4 regions of the Jeotgalibacillus sp. 10bf12 genome follow, and region 1 is predicted to be linked to each of the others. Evidence: riboswitches for the same ligand, from Rfam matches in the RefSeq annotation. Region 1 holds a riboswitch; each other region holds the start of a gene.
The links. A riboswitch is a leader RNA that binds a small molecule or an ion and turns the genes downstream of it on or off. The one in region 1 is predicted to bind S-adenosylmethionine.

Region 1 (4,390 bases):
AGGAATGTGCCAGTAGAATGTCATCTCCGAGCAGATCCTCAAGAGGAAGGTTCGTCTCATAGTCATGATCTCCATAAATCATGACGTGTTTTGTGCCTTCAGGAATATCGTAGTCTTTCAGTAAGTCTTTGATTGTGACGCCTGTAAATGCATTATCAAACCGCGACCATCTTGTGACGCAGTGAATATCTTTCACAACCGTCGTCTGCGGCAGCTGCATGAGCTCGTCATATGTGAATGTCCTTTTCGTTGCCCCTTCACCAAACAGCGTGAAATCCCATGTAGCAAGATTGTATTCAGGGACCTCGCCTTCATGCAGAATCGGAAATTTTTCTGTCAGCGTCTGACCTGGCGGGAGTCTGCCATCATGTGTATTTTTCTGTACCGGCGGCCGTGCTTTTTTCAACCGTTCTGCCTTACCCATTGTTTCACGCTCCTTGTTTGATTCTTTCTTAGTAAAAGCCATTTTCATCTTTCCTCAGCTGAGATTGGAGCGTAAGGCGGCGACTCCTTTGGCAGGAAGGGACAGGTGAGACGATCACGGCGAAGCCTGATGGCTCAGCGCCCGGCCACGGAAAGCGTCCGCCTGAAGCGGAAATCACAGCCAGCTTTATAAAGTTAAACAATAAAAAGCCCCTTTCTAAGATAGAAAGAGGCAGAATTAGACTGATTCGACCTCTTATCTCTCAGACCATTACGTCTGTTGGATGTAGCACCGTGTCCCTGCTGAATGTATACAGCGGGGCCGGTTGCCGGGCTTCATAGGGCCAATTCCCTCAGCCAACTCTCGATAAGAGTGGTATATGTAGTTGGTTGTTTTTGGTTATTTCGAATTCATAATTGCAAGTTTACGGAATAGAGTGACGTTTTGTCAATGAGTTTTTTAAAAATTATTTTTGAGGGCTTCTGGGAACCGCTGTTGACCTGCGTTTCAGGCGGACGCTTTCCACGGCCGGGCGGTGAGCCCCTTCCATGCTTCGCATTACAGGGTCTCACCTGTCCCTTTCCGCCGTTGGAGTCGCCGCCTTCCACTCCGGTCAACAGCTGAGTTATCTTTTAAAATTATATAGAGTCGGTTGATCAATTATCTCTCATTCTTTAAAGTTTCTTAAAAAATCTTAGTACCTGCTCAGCGGGTGGTTAAAGCGTCCCCCTGAAGCGGAAAACACCCACCAAATTATTAAGAGACAAACACAATATTACTCATAAACTAAAATCACAATAATATAATTTTCTGAAAAAGCAGCTTGACGTTTTTGAAGATGTCTGCCATAATTCGGTACATGATTTTAAATCCAACCGAATACGTATGAAACTCTTATAAAGAGCAGGTGGAGGGACCGAGCCCGATGAAACCCGGCAACCTGTTTCAGCTAACGCTGATTCAAGGTGCTAATTCTCACAGCGACAGCTGAAGGATAAGAGGAAGAACGTTCATTTTGATGTCCGCTTCCTCTTTGGGAGCGGATTTTTTATTTCTTTTTTTGAAAGGATGTCAATAATGTCAAAAATTACAGCGACTTATCTCGTACATGATGCAAAAGGAAATTTAGAAAAAAAGGCCGAGTCTATTGCACTTGGGCTGACGGTCGGTTCATGGACGGACCTGCCGGCGGTTGATCAGGAGCAGTTGAAAAAACATAAGGGTGAGGTTGTTTCTGTCAGTGAAACGTCACCTTCAGCAGCAGCCGGCCACCTGGGTGAGCGTAAGGCAGGGCTGATTAAAATCGCCTATCCGGCAGCAAACTTCAGTGCTGATATTCCGGCAATCCTGACTACGATTTTTGGAAAGCTTTCACTGGATGGTGAAGTGAAGCTTGTTGATATCGAGCTTGATGAAGCACTTGAACAGCAGTTCCCCGGTCCCCAGTTCGGGATTGATTCAATCAGAAATAAACTTGGCGTACACGATCGCCCACTGCTGATGAGTATTTTTAAAGGGATGATCGGCCGCGGAACAGACCTGTTTGAAGAACAGCTTCGCGCACAGGCTGCAGGCGGCGTTGATCTTGTAAAGGATGATGAGATTTTATTTGATAATCCACTTACACCTTTTGAGGATCGGATCCGCCGCGGCGTAAAGGTTTTGAATGAAGAATATGAGCGCACAGGCCACCGCACGTTATATGCAGTGAATCTTTCAGGAAGAACATTTGATTTAAAAGAAAAAGCACGAAAAGCAGTGTCACTTGGCGCAAATGCACTTCTCTTTAACGTATTTGCTTACGGACTTGATACATTGCAGAGCCTTGCTGAAGACCCATATATTGATGTGCCGATTATGGCGCACCCTGCTGTATCCGGCGCCTTTACGGCTTCACCGCTTCACGGAATTTCTAATCAGGTACTGCTTGGTAAATTGCTTCGTCTTGCAGGTGCAGATTTCGTGCTGTTCCCTTCTCCATACGGCAGTGTCGCAATGGAAAAAGCTGAAACATTTGCAATCAGAGATGCCCTTACCTCTGACAGCCGTCTGAGACGCGCCTTCCCTGTTCCGTCAGCAGGCATTCACCCGGGGTTAGTGCCTCAGCTGATCGAGGACTTCGGTAAAGACTCCATTATTAATGCAGGCGGCGGGATCCATGGTCACCCAGGTGGCGCGGCTGCCGGTGCAAAAGCGTTCCGTGATGCCATCGCAGAAGTGCAGGCCGGTGGTACTTTAGAGGACGCTGCTGCAAAGTCAGCAGAGCTTGAAAAGGCACTTGCATTATGGGGGTGAGCGCATGCCGAGCGTAATCTTTTGTGATTTTGATGGCACGATTACAAAATCCGACAACATTATTTCCATCATGCAGCACTTTGATCCACCGGGATGGGAACAGATTAAAGATCAGATTCTTTCCCGGGAAATATCGATTCGTGAAGGCGTAGGAAAAATGTTTGCAACCCTCCCTTCTTCTTTAAAAGATGAGATCATTCATTATGTTGTCGAAACAGCTGAAATACGTGATGGTTTTGGGGATTTTGTCAGCTATACAAGAAAAGAAAATGTACCCCTGAACATCGTCAGCGGCGGCATCGACTTTTTCGTAAAGCCTATGTTAAAACCATATGACCTTGAAAAGCAGCTTTACTGCAACGGCAGTGATTTCTCGGGAAATACGATTCAAATCACCTGGCCGCATACATGTGATGAACATTGTTCAAATGACTGCGGGTGCTGCAAGCCAAGCATTATCAGAGAACTTGCTGATGAACATGTACAGAAAATTGTCATTGGTGATTCAGTCACAGACCTTGAGGCAGCAAAGCTTGCTGATCTGGTATTTGTCTGTGGTGATTACCTTGAGGAAAAGTGCAGGGAGCTGAATCTTCCGTATAAGCGTTTTACTCATTTTGATGAAGTGGTTACGTATCTTGAACAGTCCAAGGAGGTTGTACACCGTTGAAAACACTTGACCTTGAAGCACGCTGGCAGGAGCTTGCCGATGTAAAGGATGCACTTGGTGCAAGATACTGGTTCCCGGGTACAAGCGGCAATCTGTCGATTAAAGTATCTGATGATCCGCTCGAATTTTTAGTCACAGCAAGCGGTAAGGATAAGTATCAGCGGACCGATGAAGACTTTCTTTTAGTCGACCGGAACAGCCAGGCGGTTGAACAAACCGGATTAAAGCCTTCTGCTGAAACACTTTTACATCAAAAGGTCTATGAATTGACTGATGCAGGCTGTTCCCTTCACGTTCACACAGTAAGCAATAATGTCATTTCCGAGCTGTACGCTGAAAAAGGAGAAATTACTTTTCAAAATCAGGAGCTGATCAAGGCATTTAATCTATGGGATGAAGATGCTGTACTGAAGGTACCGATTATTGAAAACCCTGCGCACATTCCGGACCTGGCAAACCTTTTGGCAGAGAAAATTGATGAAAATATATTTGGCGTATTAATCCGCAATCACGGCATTACCGTCTGGGGACGGAATGCTTTTGAAGCAAAAAAGCATCTTGAAGCATTTGAATTTCTATTTGAGACACATTTAGCACTGCGACTACACACTCAGGGAGGAAGATAAAAATGGCGACAATTACAATCAGAGATACTCAGGAAACGATTAAAGGCGAAGAACAGGTTCAGGCATTCCTGTCTGATCAGGGCGTATTATATGAAAAGTGGGATCCTGCAAAGCTTCCGGAAACACTTCAGGGTGTGACAGGACTTTCTGATGAAGATAAGGAAACTGTTCTTTCAGTATTTGACGAAGAGATCCGTTCACTGGCTGAGCGCCGCGGTTATCATAACTGGGACGTGATTTCACTGAATGAACAGACACCAGGTCTTGAAGATCTGTTGAAAAAGTTCGAGCAGGTACATACGCATACGGAAGATGAAGTACGTGCCATTACTGCCGGATCAGGTATTTTCATTATTAAAAGTGAAGAAAAAGGCT
Region 2 (4,390 bases), 1.4 Mb from region 1:
CTTGAGAAGTTTTTTAAGCGACGCTTTATCTTCTTCCGGGTCCAGCCACTGATTGAAAGCATCCCGTTCAAGTATGACAGGCATTCTAGTATGGATATCAGCCATCAGATCATTTGGTTCAGTCGTTAAGATCGTACAGCTTCTGATGATTTGATCATCATGACGCCAAGACTCCCACAGACCTGCAAATGTAATCGGCTCACCGTCGTGCCTCTTTATTTCGTAGGGCTGTTTTTCCCTCCCTGATTTTTTCCATTCGTAAAATGAAGTGGCAGGAATCAGGCACCGTTTGGATTCAAATGCTCTGCGAAAGCTTGGCTTCTCTGCGACCGTTTCAGACCTGGCATTGAACGTTTTATACCCAATTTTTTCATCCTTAGCAAAAGGGGGAATCAGTCCCCACCTGAAAGAGGCGGGATAACGCTGTCCGTTTAACTGCACAACCGCTGCAGCATGCTGACTTGGTGACAGGTTCAGGTTTGGCGTATAAAGAAAATCATCCCTCATCTCAAACTGATAATACTGCTGCAGATCATACATCGCCTCAACTAAAGAAAATCGTCCGCACATCCCTCATCTCTCCTTTATAAGCATTCTAACAAAATATTGCGAAGATAGAGAAGATTACAACTTATTTCCTTTTAAAGGTAATCGGTTGATTTGTTTCGGTATACGAATCATACTGAATACAGACATACATATTCAGGAGGGTTTTCCATATGAAGAAATTTTGGTTAGTATCTGCAATGGCAGCTGCACTTATGCTTGCAGCCTGCTCAGATGATTCGTCAGAGCCGGCAGAAACAGAAGAAGCAACAACTGAGGAATTTGCAGAAGAAACGGAAGAGGCTTCAACAGAAGAAGCAGGTGAAGAAGAAAGCGCTGAACCAGAGCTTTATCTTGTTGGTGACGAGGTAACTTCAGGTGACCTGACAGTTACAGTGACTGATACTGGTGTTGCTGAACAAATCGATGACACGAATCGTGTTTACGAGATCAATATGACAGTGACAAATAATGGTGAAGAGGAAGTATCTTTATCTTCAGAGGACTTCACATTGACTGATCTTACAGATGAAGAAAAAATGGCTTACGGCGATCCGTCTGAATGGACAATCGCAGCAGGAGAATCAGCAGAAGGCTCATTACAATATGAATCTGCAGCAGCAACTGCATTCAAACTTTTCGGCACAATCGGTGAAGAAGAAGTTGAATGGAGACTGCCGGGGATTACTTCTTTAGACTAATCGTATTTTAAGCACTTGGCTTTTATAAAAATGGACATGATAAATGCAGCGGAGCGTAAGGTGAAGACACCGTCCGGCCACGGAAAGCGTCCGCCTGAAGTGAAGCGAAACGATTAAAGGGGCTCGAACAATTATGTTCAGCCTCTTTTTTATATCCAATCATTTACCTAAACGTATTTTAATCATCACTCCTATTGACACAACAGCCACCTTTCTTGTAAAGTTGTCATAATTAATTGAATAGCGTGGATTCTTATCAAGAGAGGCGGAGGGAACAGGCCCGTTGAAACCTCAGCAACCTACACACAATGTGAAAAGGTGCTAAATCCATCCTGCAATCATGCAGGGAAGATAAGAAGCTTAGTAGTCTAAAGCCTTCTTATCTATGATGATGGAAGGCTTTTTTGTATATACATCAGGAAGGGTGAAATAATGAACTTACTTGAAGAAATGAAGCAAAGAATTCTGATTGGTGACGGCGCGATGGGAACCCTCCTGTATTCATATGGCTCAGATCAGTGCTTTGAAGAATTAAATCTGTCTCATGCAGAGCATATCCAGCAAATTCATCGTGCATACATTGATGCTGGTGCTGATGTGATACAAACAAATACCTACGGCGCGAACTATCATAAGCTCGAGCGCTACGGACTCGAAGAAAAGGTAAAAGAAATCAATACTGCGGCTGTAAAAAACGCTAAAGCTGCGGCGAAAGACAATACCTTCATTCTCGGTACAATCGGCGGGATCAGAAGCTTCCGTCCTCAATCGATTGACCTGAATGAAATCAAGCGGACATTCAGAGAACAGCTTTACTGTTTACTGTTAGAAGGAGTAGACGGGTTATTATTTGAAACGTATTACGATTTCGAGGAACTGGCAGCGGTCATTGAAATCGCCAGAAAAGAAACAGACCTGCCGATTATTGCGCATATTTCAGTTCAGGAGCCGGATGTGATGCAAAATGGTAAACCGGTTTCTGAAGCGCTACTGGAGCTTGAACAGCTTGGAGCCGATGTAGTTGGCTTAAATTGCAGACAGGGTCCATTCCATATGATTAAGTCACTTGAACAGGTACCGCTTCCTGAAAAGGCTTATCTGTCCTGTTATCCAAACGCGAGTCTTCCATCTTACTCAGAAGGCTCACTTCAGTACAGCAATAATGCTGAATACTTTGGTGAGGTGGCACCTGCATTCAGAGAGCAGGGAGTCAGACTGCTCGGGGGATGCTGCGGGACAACGCCGGATCATGTGAGAGCATTCAGCCAGGCACTAAAAGGGCTTGCACCTATTACTGAAAAAAGAGTGGAGAAAGCTGAAAAGATTGTAGTGCGCTCAAGACAAAAGGATTTGCCTGAGCCCCTCACAGACATCGTTAGAGACCGCAAATCAGTCATTGTTGAACTCGATCCTCCCAAGAAGCTTTATACAGATAAGTTTATCGAAGGTGCAAAAGCACTCGGTGCAGCCGGAGCTGATGCTGTTACTCTTGCTGATAACTCACTTGCGAGTCCGCGTGTATCCAATGAGTCACTTGGTTACCTGATCAAACAGCAGGGCGTCCGTCCGCTTGTTCATCTGACGTGCAGAGACCGTAATCTGATCGGGCTTCAAAGCCATCTGATGGGACTTCACACACTTGGGCTTCATGACATTCTGGCTGTCACAGGTGACCCGACAAAGGTTGGGGATTTCCCGGGTGCAGCTTCAGTCTATGACGTATCATCATTTGAATTGATTGAAATGATCCAGCAGCTGAATAACGGCATGTCGATGTCCGGAAAAGACTTAGGCGAGAAAGCTTCATTTACGATCGGTGCGGCATTCAACCCGAATGTCAGAAGTGTTGAAAGAGCCGTACAGCGTCTGGAGAAAAAGATCTCGGCCGGAGCTGATTACTTTATGAGTCAGCCTGTATTCTCTGAGGAAAAGCTGATTCAGACAGCTGAAGCAGTTAAGGATCTTGGAAAGCCCGTATATATTGGCCTGATGCCTTTGACAAGCAGCAAAAACGCAGACTTCCTTCATAATGAAGTACCCGGTATCAAATTAACTGAACAGGTAAGAGACCGGATGGCAGCAGTGTCCGGTGACCGTGAAAAATCTTACCAGGAAGGATTGGCCATTACAAAGTCACTGATTGATACAGCGCTCGATCTATTTAATGGCATCTATCTGATCACACCATTTATGCGCTATGAAATGACAGCAGAATTAACACGCTATGCCAATGAGCAGGCGGCAAAGAGAGGAGGAAACCAACGTGCGCACATTATTCAATGAACAGCTTAAGAAAAGAATCCTGATTATGGACGGTGCAATGGGTACGATGCTTCAGGATGCGAACCTGTCAGCAGAAGATTTTGGTGGTGAGGACCTTGAGGGGTGTAATGAGAACCTGAACCGCACGCGTCCTGATCTGCTTGAAACCATCCATGACGCCTATTTTGAAGCAGGCGCAGATATCGTGGAAACGAACACATTCGGCAGTATGAGCGTCGTGCTTGAAGAATATGATATCGCATCTGATGCTTATGAACTTTCACGGCTTGGTGCTGAAATTGCCAGAAAGTCAGCCGCTAAATGGTCAACAGAAGACCGTCCGCGCTTTGTTGCAGGCTCAATGGGACCGACAACGAAAACGTTAAGCGTTACTGGCGGTGCAACATTTGAACAGTTGAAAGATTCTTATGCTGAACAGGCAAAAGGGTTAATAGACGGCGGCGCTGATCTGCTGCTGATTGAAACGAGTCAGGATTTATTGAATGTAAAAAGTGCATTCCTGGGGATTCAGGATGCTTTTAAGAAGACAGGCAAAGAACTGCCACTGATGATCTCAGGGACGATTGAACCAATGGGCACAACGCTTGCAGGACAGACGATTGATTCTTTCTATATCAGCGTTGAACATATGAACCCTGTATCAGTCGGACTGAACTGTGCAACGGGTCCTGAATTTATGCAGGATCATATCCGTTCACTCTCAGAGATCAATCAGTCATATGTCAGCTGTTACCCGAATGCAGGTCTGCCGGATGAAGAGGGCGTCTATCATGAAACGCCTGAGACGCTTGCTAAAAAGCTGAGCGGCTTTGCTGAAAAAGGCTGGCTGAACATTGTGGGTGGCTGCTGCGGGACAACCC
Region 3 (4,390 bases), 1.2 Mb from region 1:
AATAGTAATGCGCGATTAACGCGAGACCAATCATCCCTCCGTCAAGCAGATGATGAGGGACTAAGAAGCCATTAATTCCTGTCGCCAGCATGAAACTTCCAATCATAATTGCGATGCTCTTTTTAAAAAGCATATTACCCCTTTCAAAGCATGCTTTATTTCTTATGCTATGATTTTTTGAATGATATATGCCCGCGGCGCTATCATACAACTCAGCAGTGAAATGGTTTTGAATAAAGACCAATAAAAACTGTTCACCACTAAAATATAGGTATTTTTGTTTATTATATATAAATAAAGGATATAGGTATAAAAGCTCAAAAAACTTAAAACAAGTTCATTTATATATTTGGACTTTTCACGAAGGAGAAATCAACTAATGACCGTTTATGATTTCAAAGTAAAAACATCAAGTGGCTTCACGAAAAGTTTAGATGTTTACAAAGGAAAGCTGTTGTTAATTGTTAACACAGCAACTAAATGCGGGTTCACACCACAACTCGAAGATCTGCAGAAACTGCAGGAACGTTATGAGGAGCACGGGCTGCAAATATTAGGTTTCCCTTCTAACCAATTTGCTGAACAGGAGCCACTTGGGGATGGAGAGATTACACAGTTTTGCGCAATGAATTATGGTGTCAATTTCCCTATCTTTAAAAAAATAAATGTTAGAGATCATGATGCGTCTCCTCTGTTTACTTACTTAGCTGAACAGAAGCCTTTTCAAGGATTTGATATGGCTCACCCAATTTCTAAATTGCTGGTTTCTATTGTGAATGAACGCTTTCCACACTATATGGATGGAGACTCGATTAAATGGAACTTCACAAAGTTTTTAATCGATCGGAATGGACAGGTAGTCGAGCGCTTTGAACCAACAGCAGAGCCGCTGGATATGGAAGCAAAGATTAAGGCAGCTTTATAATAAAAGCCGCAGCAGTGAATTCTGCTGCGGCTTTTATGTTGAATCAAGTTGTTCCACCAAAAACTATACACTCTTCTCCTTAAATCTAGGAAATTGAATGGCGATCGCAATCGAGCCGGACAGCGCAATCAGAATCGGATAAATGCAGTATGGGACAATCTCAGCAGGAGATATTCCTGCTACACCAGCAACAGCAAGAAGCTGTGCACCGTAAGGAATCATACCCTGTACTGAACTTGAGAAAATATCAAGCAAACTCGCTGATCTGCGCTTATCAATACCGTACTCATCAGCAATCTGTTTTGCGAGCGGTCCGGCAGTGATAATCGAAATGGTATTATTAGCTGTCGCAAGATTCACTGTCCCGACAAGCCCTGCGATCCCTGCTTCTCCACCTTTTTTCGATTTCACGCGCTTTGTGACTGACTGAAGCAGGAATTCAATTCCTCCATTTGCTCTGATCAGCTCTACCAGTCCGCCAAGCAAAATGGCGATCATCGCGAGCTCCTGCATATTTGTAAAGCCGTCTCCAATCAGACCAATTAAGTCTATAAAGCGGTATTGACCTAGTGCCAATCCGACAACCCCTGCAAAAATAATGCCGCCAAGTAAAACGAGAATTACGTTTGCCCCGGCAACAGCAAAAATTAATACGCCGAGATAAGGCAGTACCTGCACTAAATTATACGGGTTATCTCCATCAATTGAAGCACTATTCCCAGCTGTCATTACACCAAAAATAATCGCTGTAATGATCGCTGCCGGTAATACGATAAAGATATTCGCTTTAAATTTATCCTTCATTTTTGTTCCCTGCGTACGGACTGCTGCAATCGTTGTATCAGAAATGATTGACAGGTTATCACCAAACATTGCACCACTGACAATTGCCCCCATCGCAAGTGCTACGCCAATATCAGTCTGCTCTGACAGTCCAAGTCCAATTGGCGCCAGTGCTACAATTGTTCCAACTGATGTCCCCATTGAAATAGAGATAAAGCATGCAATGACGAACAGACCAACAATCAGCAGGTTTTGCGGCAGCAGTGAAAGTCCAAGGTTAACCGTTGAATCAACAGCACCGGCACCTTCTGCGACTGAAGCGAATGCACCGGCCAGTAGGAAGATCACAACCATTAAGATAATGTTCGGATGTCCTCCACCTTTCGCAAGCTGCATCGTTTTCGTCTGAAAATCTGTTTTTCGATTCATGAGCATTGCGACTAAAATCGCTGTAAACAATGCAACTAATACAGGCATGAAATAAAAGTCGCCTGTTAAAATTCCTGATCCGATAAAAAGTAAAATAAATACGCCAAACGGAATAAGTGCGAGCGGATTGCTCTGAATATTCTCCTGATTCATCTGTTTTGCCTCCTGAAATAAAATCGTGCCCTAATCTTGAAAAAGTACCCATATTGGTTTAAAACAAACACTGAAGAGGTTTTTCGGACACAAAAAAACCTCTTCAATAAGAAAAAGAAGAGGCTTGTATAAGCAAACAACTTTTCTTATCTCTCAGGCGAACGCCTGCTGGAATTGGCACAGTACTCAAATTAAGAGTCCGCTGCCGAGGCTTCAAAGGGCCAGTCCCTCTGCCTCTCATCATAAGAAGATGTTATGAAGTTTTTAATGATTGTAGAAATATAAGTGATTCAGTCGGATAAGTCAATACAATCAGCAAAATTGAGAATATTCAATCACAGGTCAGCTGCTTTCAGCTTCTTTCTTTACTCTTTCCAGGAACTCGAGCACAACTTTATTGTCCTGTTTTTTACCGGCAAGCTTCATCATCGCTTTACCGACGAAATTAGCTCCTTTATTTTCTCCTTCATAGATGAGTCTTGTCTGCTCCTCACTTTCTTTAAGCAGCTTAAAAGAAAATGTCGTATCAAACGCTTTACCCAATATAAAGTTAACCTTCTTATACTTTTCATTTTCATGATCCTCATAAGCAAGGGTATGTACAAAGTAGGTTTCTACGCGCTTCCCCTCGCCATACGTTTGCTGATGCTTTGCGCCTGCTACAGTTTCCTCACCTTCCACAAGATCATGCGAAATCACCTTTGGCATAATTCTTTTAATATTTTTATCCTTAAATAAATCCCAGACTTCTTCAATATGTGCATTAATCATTGTTTCTTCTTTCCATGTGATCACAATCATTCATCCTTTCCTGCGTCAATAAAATGAACACTGTATTTATTTTAAAGCATGGAATCAGTAAAGACTAAAAAAGTCATCTGCACGTCTGCAAATGACTTTTCGATAAAGATTATTTTCCAGTATACACATTGATCGCATTACGTAAAAATACAGTTCCGCCTTCAATGTGCTGATCATAGTAGGCAGTAAACCGATCATCACTTACGTACATTTCCCCAAGACCGGCATGTGCTTCTTTTGAATACTTTGGCCAGGTAAAGCTGAGCCATTCTTTATGCAGTGCGACTGCTTTTTGTGCTTCAGGTGAAGCGGGGTCTCCTGTATCAAACGCTTTTTTAAGCTCTGTAAAAAATGCTTTTTCAACCTCGTTCATCCGCTTGAAGTCTGCTTCAGTTAAGCCCCGCATTTTTGCGTTGCTGTCATCTACTACCTGGTCCCCATATTGTTGGCGCACTTCTTTACCATACTGCTGTTCATTTTCATCAATCATCTTTTGCTTTAACCCTTCAAATTTCTCCTGATCTTTCATTGGAGTACCTCCTTCTTTGCTTTCAATCGTTGTTTGTACGGTTGAAATGATTTGTTCAAGACGGGCATGTTTCTCCTGCAGTTTCTGAACATGCTGCTGCAAAGCTGAGACCAGATCAAAGTCCGGGTGATGAATAATCTGTCTGATTTTATCCAGGCTCACTTCAAGCTCCCTGTAAAAGAGAATCTGCTGCAGCAGATCCACTTCTTTTTCACCATAGATCCGGTAACCTGACGAACTGATTCTTGCAGGCTTTAACAGATCGATCTCATCGTAGTATCTCAGTGTGCGGCCGCTTACACCGGACAGCTTTGCGAGCTGCTGGACTGTATATTCCATTTAAAACCCTCCTGACAAATACAGCATAAGGCTTGACGTAACGTGAAGGTCAACAACAATTTTAAATTCAATATAATACCTATTAATTTTAAAGGAAAGTTTTTAAATGGGTCGTTTTAGGTTAAAGAGGTAAGACAACTATAAATTGAGGGGGTGAAAAAATGAGCGGATCAGATTATACAGTAGGTCTAATCGCAGCACCGGGTTACCCAAAGGAGTTAATTGATTCGCTGAAGGGTGAACTGCCAGAGCTGCTGGATTACTATGTTGATGACACACACAAATGGAAGGTTGATTGTTCGATCGACTCGTTAACCGGCGGGACGGATCAGTCTGATAAGGTTATGAAAGCCATCCTTTCACTTAAAGATGAGAATGAATGGGATTTCACAGTTGCAATTACAGACCTCCCCTTATTGCATGGTAAGAAA
Region 4 (4,390 bases), 810 kb from region 1:
CAGGTTGAGAACGTTGCTTCCGGCTCAGTAATGCCTCTTTCAGTGCCGGCAAGCTTTGATGTGTAGCCGCTCAGGAAGTGGTACATTGCCTGTTCTTTTGTCAGCTTTGCGATCGGAGGCAGTACACCAAATGCATCAGCAGTCAGGAATACAATTGTATTCGGGTGACCGGCTCTGCTTGGATCCACGATATTTCTCATCGCCTGCAGCGGATATGCAGCACGCGTATTTTCAGTTAATGAAGAGTCATCATAGTCTGCTTCATGTGACTCAGGGTCAAGCACGACATTTTCAAGGACTGAACCAAATCGGATCGCATCGAAAATCTGCGGCTCTTTTTCCTCTGACAGGTTAATGCATTTCGCGTAGCATCCACCCTCGATATTAAACACGCCATTATCAGACCAGCCGTGCTCATCATCCCCAATGAGCTTACGGTCAGCATCTGCTGATAGCGTTGTTTTACCAGTTCCTGAAAGTCCGAAGAATAATGCCACATCCCCTTCAGCACCAACGTTTGCTGAGCAGTGCATCGGTAAAATATCATTTTGCGGTAGCAGATAATTCATCACAGAGAAAATAGACTTTTTCATTTCGCCTGCATATTCTGTGCCACCGATTAAAATTGTGCGTTGTTCAAATGATACAATGATAAATGTTTCAGAATTTGTACCATCTGTTTCAGGGTCAGCTTTCAATGATGGAGCAGACAAAATTGTAAACGGCGCTTCATTCCGGCTGGTCCATGCTTCACCTTTTTCAGGTCTGATAAATAGCTGGTGGGCAAAAAGATTATGCCATGCGCGCTCGTTGACCACACGGATTGGGAGGCGGGAATCAGCATCAGCGCCTGCAAATCCTTCAAACATAAATACTTCTTCTTTTTCACCAAGGTGGTTTAGTACTTTCGTATATAAACGGTCAAATGAATCCTCAGAGATCGGCTGATTGACTTTACCCCAGTCAATCTTGTCACGTACAGAAGCTTCATCCACAATAAATTTATCTTTTGGAGAGCGGCCGGTGTATTTGCCAGTTTCCGCTTTTACAGCGCCTGTAGAAGTTAATGTGCCTTCTTCTCTCATTAATACCTTCTCTACAAGCTGAGGTACAGAAAGGTTCTTATTCACGCGTTCGCTCATTAATAGTTCTTTTAATTCTGAAGTGTTTCGGATTGTTGTCATGTTATCTCCCACCTTTTCAGTAAGTCATTCACCTTTGTTCGAAATTAGTATAACACATTCAATTGAATAGTCTATACTAATTGGTGATTTCGTTAAAAATTCTTAAATTGTTTGTTTTTTAAAGGTTGGCTGATGATTTCCGCTTCAGGGGGACGCTTTCCGCGGCCGGGCGGTGAGCCCGCAGGCTTCGCCATAAGCCTCACCTGTCCCTTCCTGCCGCAGGAGTCGCCCCCATCCACTCCAATCAACAGCTGTGCAAGTAAGATAATGGATTTTAAAAAATGAAAGCTTAATAAAAGTTCTTATTATCATAGAATATTATGATTGACATTACACATTCATTTCCGTAAGATAGTTTTTTGAACGGATACTCTTATCCCGAGCTGGTGGAGGGACAGGCCCTATGAAACCCAGCAACCTGCTCTGCAAAAAAGCATGATGCTTTTGCGGTCCAAACATTTGGAGCGAAGGTGCTAACCTGGAGCAAGACGTGTGTCTTGAACGATAAGAGTGAAAGGCGAACTGATTATGAACCTTTCCTCATGAACGTGATTTGAGGAGAGGTTTCTTTTATTTATGCCGAAACTTGGATGATCTTGTAGGTTAACGTTCGATCTCTAAGGGTAATGAGTACCGTCGACTATTTGCTTCACAAGGAGGAGACTTATATGTCTGTAAAACGTCGTTTATTTACATCCGAGTCCGTAACTGAGGGACATCCGGATAAAATCTGTGATCAGATTTCTGATTCAATTCTTGATGCAATTCTGAAAGATGATCCGAATGCCCGCGTGGCATGCGAAACTTCTGTTACAACCGGACTTGTTCTGGTAGCTGGAGAAATCTCAACTTCTACGTATGTAGATATCCCTAAGATCGTACGTGAAACGATCAAAGAAATCGGTTATACACGTGCTAAATATGGTTTTGATGCGGATACTTGTGCAGTACTAACTTCTATTGATGAGCAGTCACCTGACATTGCAGCAGGAGTTGACCGTGCGCTAGAAGACCGTGAAAGCCAGATGACTGACGCGGAAATCGAATCAATTGGTGCAGGCGACCAGGGGCTTATGTTCGGTTATGCAAATAACGAAACAGCTGAACTGATGCCACTGCCAATCTCACTTGCTCACAAACTGTCACGCCGTCTGACTGAAGTGCGTAAAGAAGATATTCTTCCATACCTTCGTCCTGATGGTAAGACGCAGGTGACAGTTGAATATGATGAAAATGACAAGCCGGTGCGCGTAGACACAATCGTTATCTCAACGCAGCACCATCCGGAAGTCAGCCTTGAGCGTATTCAGCGTAACCTGAAGGAACACGTAATTAACCATGTCGTTCCTGCAGAGCTAATTGATGAAGATACTAAATACTTCATTAACCCGACTGGGCGCTTCGTTATTGGCGGACCTCAGGGAGATGCCGGTCTGACTGGCCGTAAAATCATCGTTGATACTTACGGTGGATATGCGCGTCACGGCGGCGGTGCATTCTCTGGTAAGGATGCAACGAAAGTTGACCGCTCAGGTGCTTACGCTGCACGTTACGTAGCGAAAAACATCGTTGCTGCAGGTCTTGCTGATAAATGTGAAGTACAGCTTGCATACGCAATCGGCGTAGCGCAGCCTGTATCAATTTCTGTTAATACATTTGACACTGGTAAAGTGGAAGAGGATACACTTGTGGATCTGATCCGTAATCACTTTGACCTTCGTCCTGCAGGCATTATTAAAATGCTTGACCTTCGCCGTCCGATCTACAAGCAGACAGCTGCTTACGGACACTTCGGCCGTAATGATCTTGACCTTCCATGGGAAAGAACAGATAAAGCAGATGCGTTGAAGAAGGATGCTAACGCATAATAAGAATACAATCCGTCCGGAATATATCTGTTATGATATATTCCGGATTTTTTGTTGAATGGGCATAGATCAAATTTCACTATTCTAAGAACATGGTGTGAGTTTCTTTGAATCACAGTAAGCGTCAAACGAACCACACCTTCTGTTGTGTAACCTTCCGTGACAAAATGAAGGAAATCAAATATGTAACGAACGTGTTCAATCAAGCTACGATTTTTTCTACTTTCTCTTCACATAGACATTTCAAACGGATCTTAAGCCAGATGAAATGCTCCTTTCTTCGAAAGGTACACCGACTGCCTCTTATCCTATGAACACATTGGTTATATGGAAGGTGTGGTTATTGAATGGATGTAAAAGAAAGCTCAAATCACGTGCCAAGTGGATACGTAGAAAAGATGTCGCGTATCTATGAAGAGTGGCGTGAAAGTGACTTATCATTAAAAGCATTTTGCGAGACTCGGGATGAAGTCACGTACAGTCAGCTTCATTATTTTAGAATGACTTACCGGCCAGAGGATATCCAACAGGAACGTCCAACTGGATGGGCAAAAATCAATATGCAATCCCCTACTACGAAGCTCGACCTGCACGTAGGGCCATATAAAGTTGTGATCCCTCCGGGATTTGATAAAGAATTATTAACTGAACTGCTGGAGGTGATCACGCCATGATTCTTCAACCGGAATCTATACGCAATATATACCTCGCTCAAGGCGTGACAGATATGCGATTATCCATTGATGGTCTTGCGGCCATCGTACAGGAAACGTTTGAATTAGATCCGTGTTCTTCAGATATCTTTTGTTTTGTAACCGTGAACGGGATAAAGTGAAGATTCTACACTGGGAGCACAATGGTTTTTGGCTGTATTATCGCAGACTTGAAAATGGCCGATTCCGTTGGCCCGAAGGGCGTGAAGATGAAACCACTTCTCTGAACCCTAAACAGTTAAAGTGGTTGTTAGAAGGACTGACGATTGAAGATGGAAAAGTTCATCCGAAACTTTCCGGCATGAAAGTTATATAAGGGGTAGACCTCAGACAGAAGGTGTCGTACCCTAGGGGTATGAAAAAACAAACGACACCTTCTCATCCTAAAACTTCAAATAAAGACCGCATTCATGAACTGGAAAAGCGTAACGAAGAGCTCGAAGCTCTTGTCTCTTGGTATGAAGGCCAATTCAAACAGCTTCAAACCGAGAAATTCGGCCGTTCCAGTGAAAAGACGAATACCTCCGATGGTCAGATTGAACTTCCACTTTTTTAATGAAGTAGAGATCACTCAAGATTCAGCACATGAAGAACCACAGTTAAACGAAAGCGATCTCGTTTCAAG

Region 2: linked by a shared signal. The riboswitch ahead of DH10bf12_RS09485 (bifunctional homocysteine S-methyltransferase/methylenetetrahydrofolate reductase) and the one ahead of DH10bf12_RS02060 (2,3-diketo-5-methylthiopentyl-1-phosphate enolase) in region 1 are both predicted to bind S-adenosylmethionine.
Region 3: linked by a shared signal. The riboswitch ahead of DH10bf12_RS08805 (Na+/H+ antiporter NhaC family protein) and the one ahead of DH10bf12_RS02060 (2,3-diketo-5-methylthiopentyl-1-phosphate enolase) in region 1 are both predicted to bind S-adenosylmethionine.
Region 4: linked by a shared signal. The riboswitch ahead of metK (methionine adenosyltransferase) and the one ahead of DH10bf12_RS02060 (2,3-diketo-5-methylthiopentyl-1-phosphate enolase) in region 1 are both predicted to bind S-adenosylmethionine.

The regions. Positions count from the first base shown of each region.
Region 1 covers NZ_CP200276.1:445,324-449,713, forward strand. Annotated here, with positions in the region: gene DH10bf12_RS02055 (sulfite oxidase-like oxidoreductase) at 1-424, opposite strand, end outside; SAM riboswitch class I at 677-797, opposite strand; SAM riboswitch class I at 1,316-1,425, shown strand; gene DH10bf12_RS02060 (2,3-diketo-5-methylthiopentyl-1-phosphate enolase) at 1,502-2,719, shown strand; gene DH10bf12_RS02065 (2-hydroxy-3-keto-5-methylthiopentenyl-1-phosphate phosphatase) at 2,724-3,389, shown strand; gene DH10bf12_RS02070 (methylthioribulose 1-phosphate dehydratase) at 3,386-4,015, shown strand; gene DH10bf12_RS02075 (1,2-dihydroxy-3-keto-5-methylthiopentene dioxygenase) at 4,018-4,390, shown strand, end outside.
Region 2 covers NZ_CP200276.1:1,817,015-1,821,404, forward strand. Annotated here, with positions in the region: gene DH10bf12_RS09475 (SOS response-associated peptidase) at 1-570, opposite strand, end outside; gene DH10bf12_RS09480 (DUF4352 domain-containing protein) at 720-1,247, shown strand; SAM riboswitch class I at 1,498-1,605, shown strand; gene DH10bf12_RS09485 (bifunctional homocysteine S-methyltransferase/methylenetetrahydrofolate reductase) at 1,680-3,530, shown strand; gene metH (methionine synthase) at 3,478-4,390, shown strand, end outside.
Region 3 covers NZ_CP200276.1:1,670,591-1,674,980, reverse strand. Annotated here, with positions in the region: gene DH10bf12_RS08815 (YitT family protein) at 1-106, opposite strand, end outside; gene DH10bf12_RS08810 (glutathione peroxidase) at 380-925, shown strand; gene DH10bf12_RS08805 (Na+/H+ antiporter NhaC family protein) at 989-2,290, opposite strand; SAM riboswitch class I at 2,434-2,539, opposite strand; gene DH10bf12_RS08800 (SRPBCC family protein) at 2,633-3,085, opposite strand; gene DH10bf12_RS08795 (MerR family transcriptional regulator) at 3,201-3,959, opposite strand; gene DH10bf12_RS08790 (hypothetical protein) at 4,121-4,390, shown strand, end outside.
Region 4 covers NZ_CP200276.1:3,091,758-3,096,147, reverse strand. Annotated here, with positions in the region: gene pckA (phosphoenolpyruvate carboxykinase (ATP)) at 1-1,184, opposite strand, end outside; SAM riboswitch class I at 1,555-1,695, shown strand; gene metK (methionine adenosyltransferase) at 1,853-3,052, shown strand; gene tnpA (IS66 family insertion sequence element accessory protein TnpA) at 3,400-3,726, shown strand; gene tnpB (IS66 family insertion sequence element accessory protein TnpB) at 3,839-4,081, shown strand; gene DH10bf12_RS16085 (IS66 family transposase) at 4,121-4,321, shown strand; gene tnpC (IS66 family transposase) at 4,293-4,390, shown strand, end outside.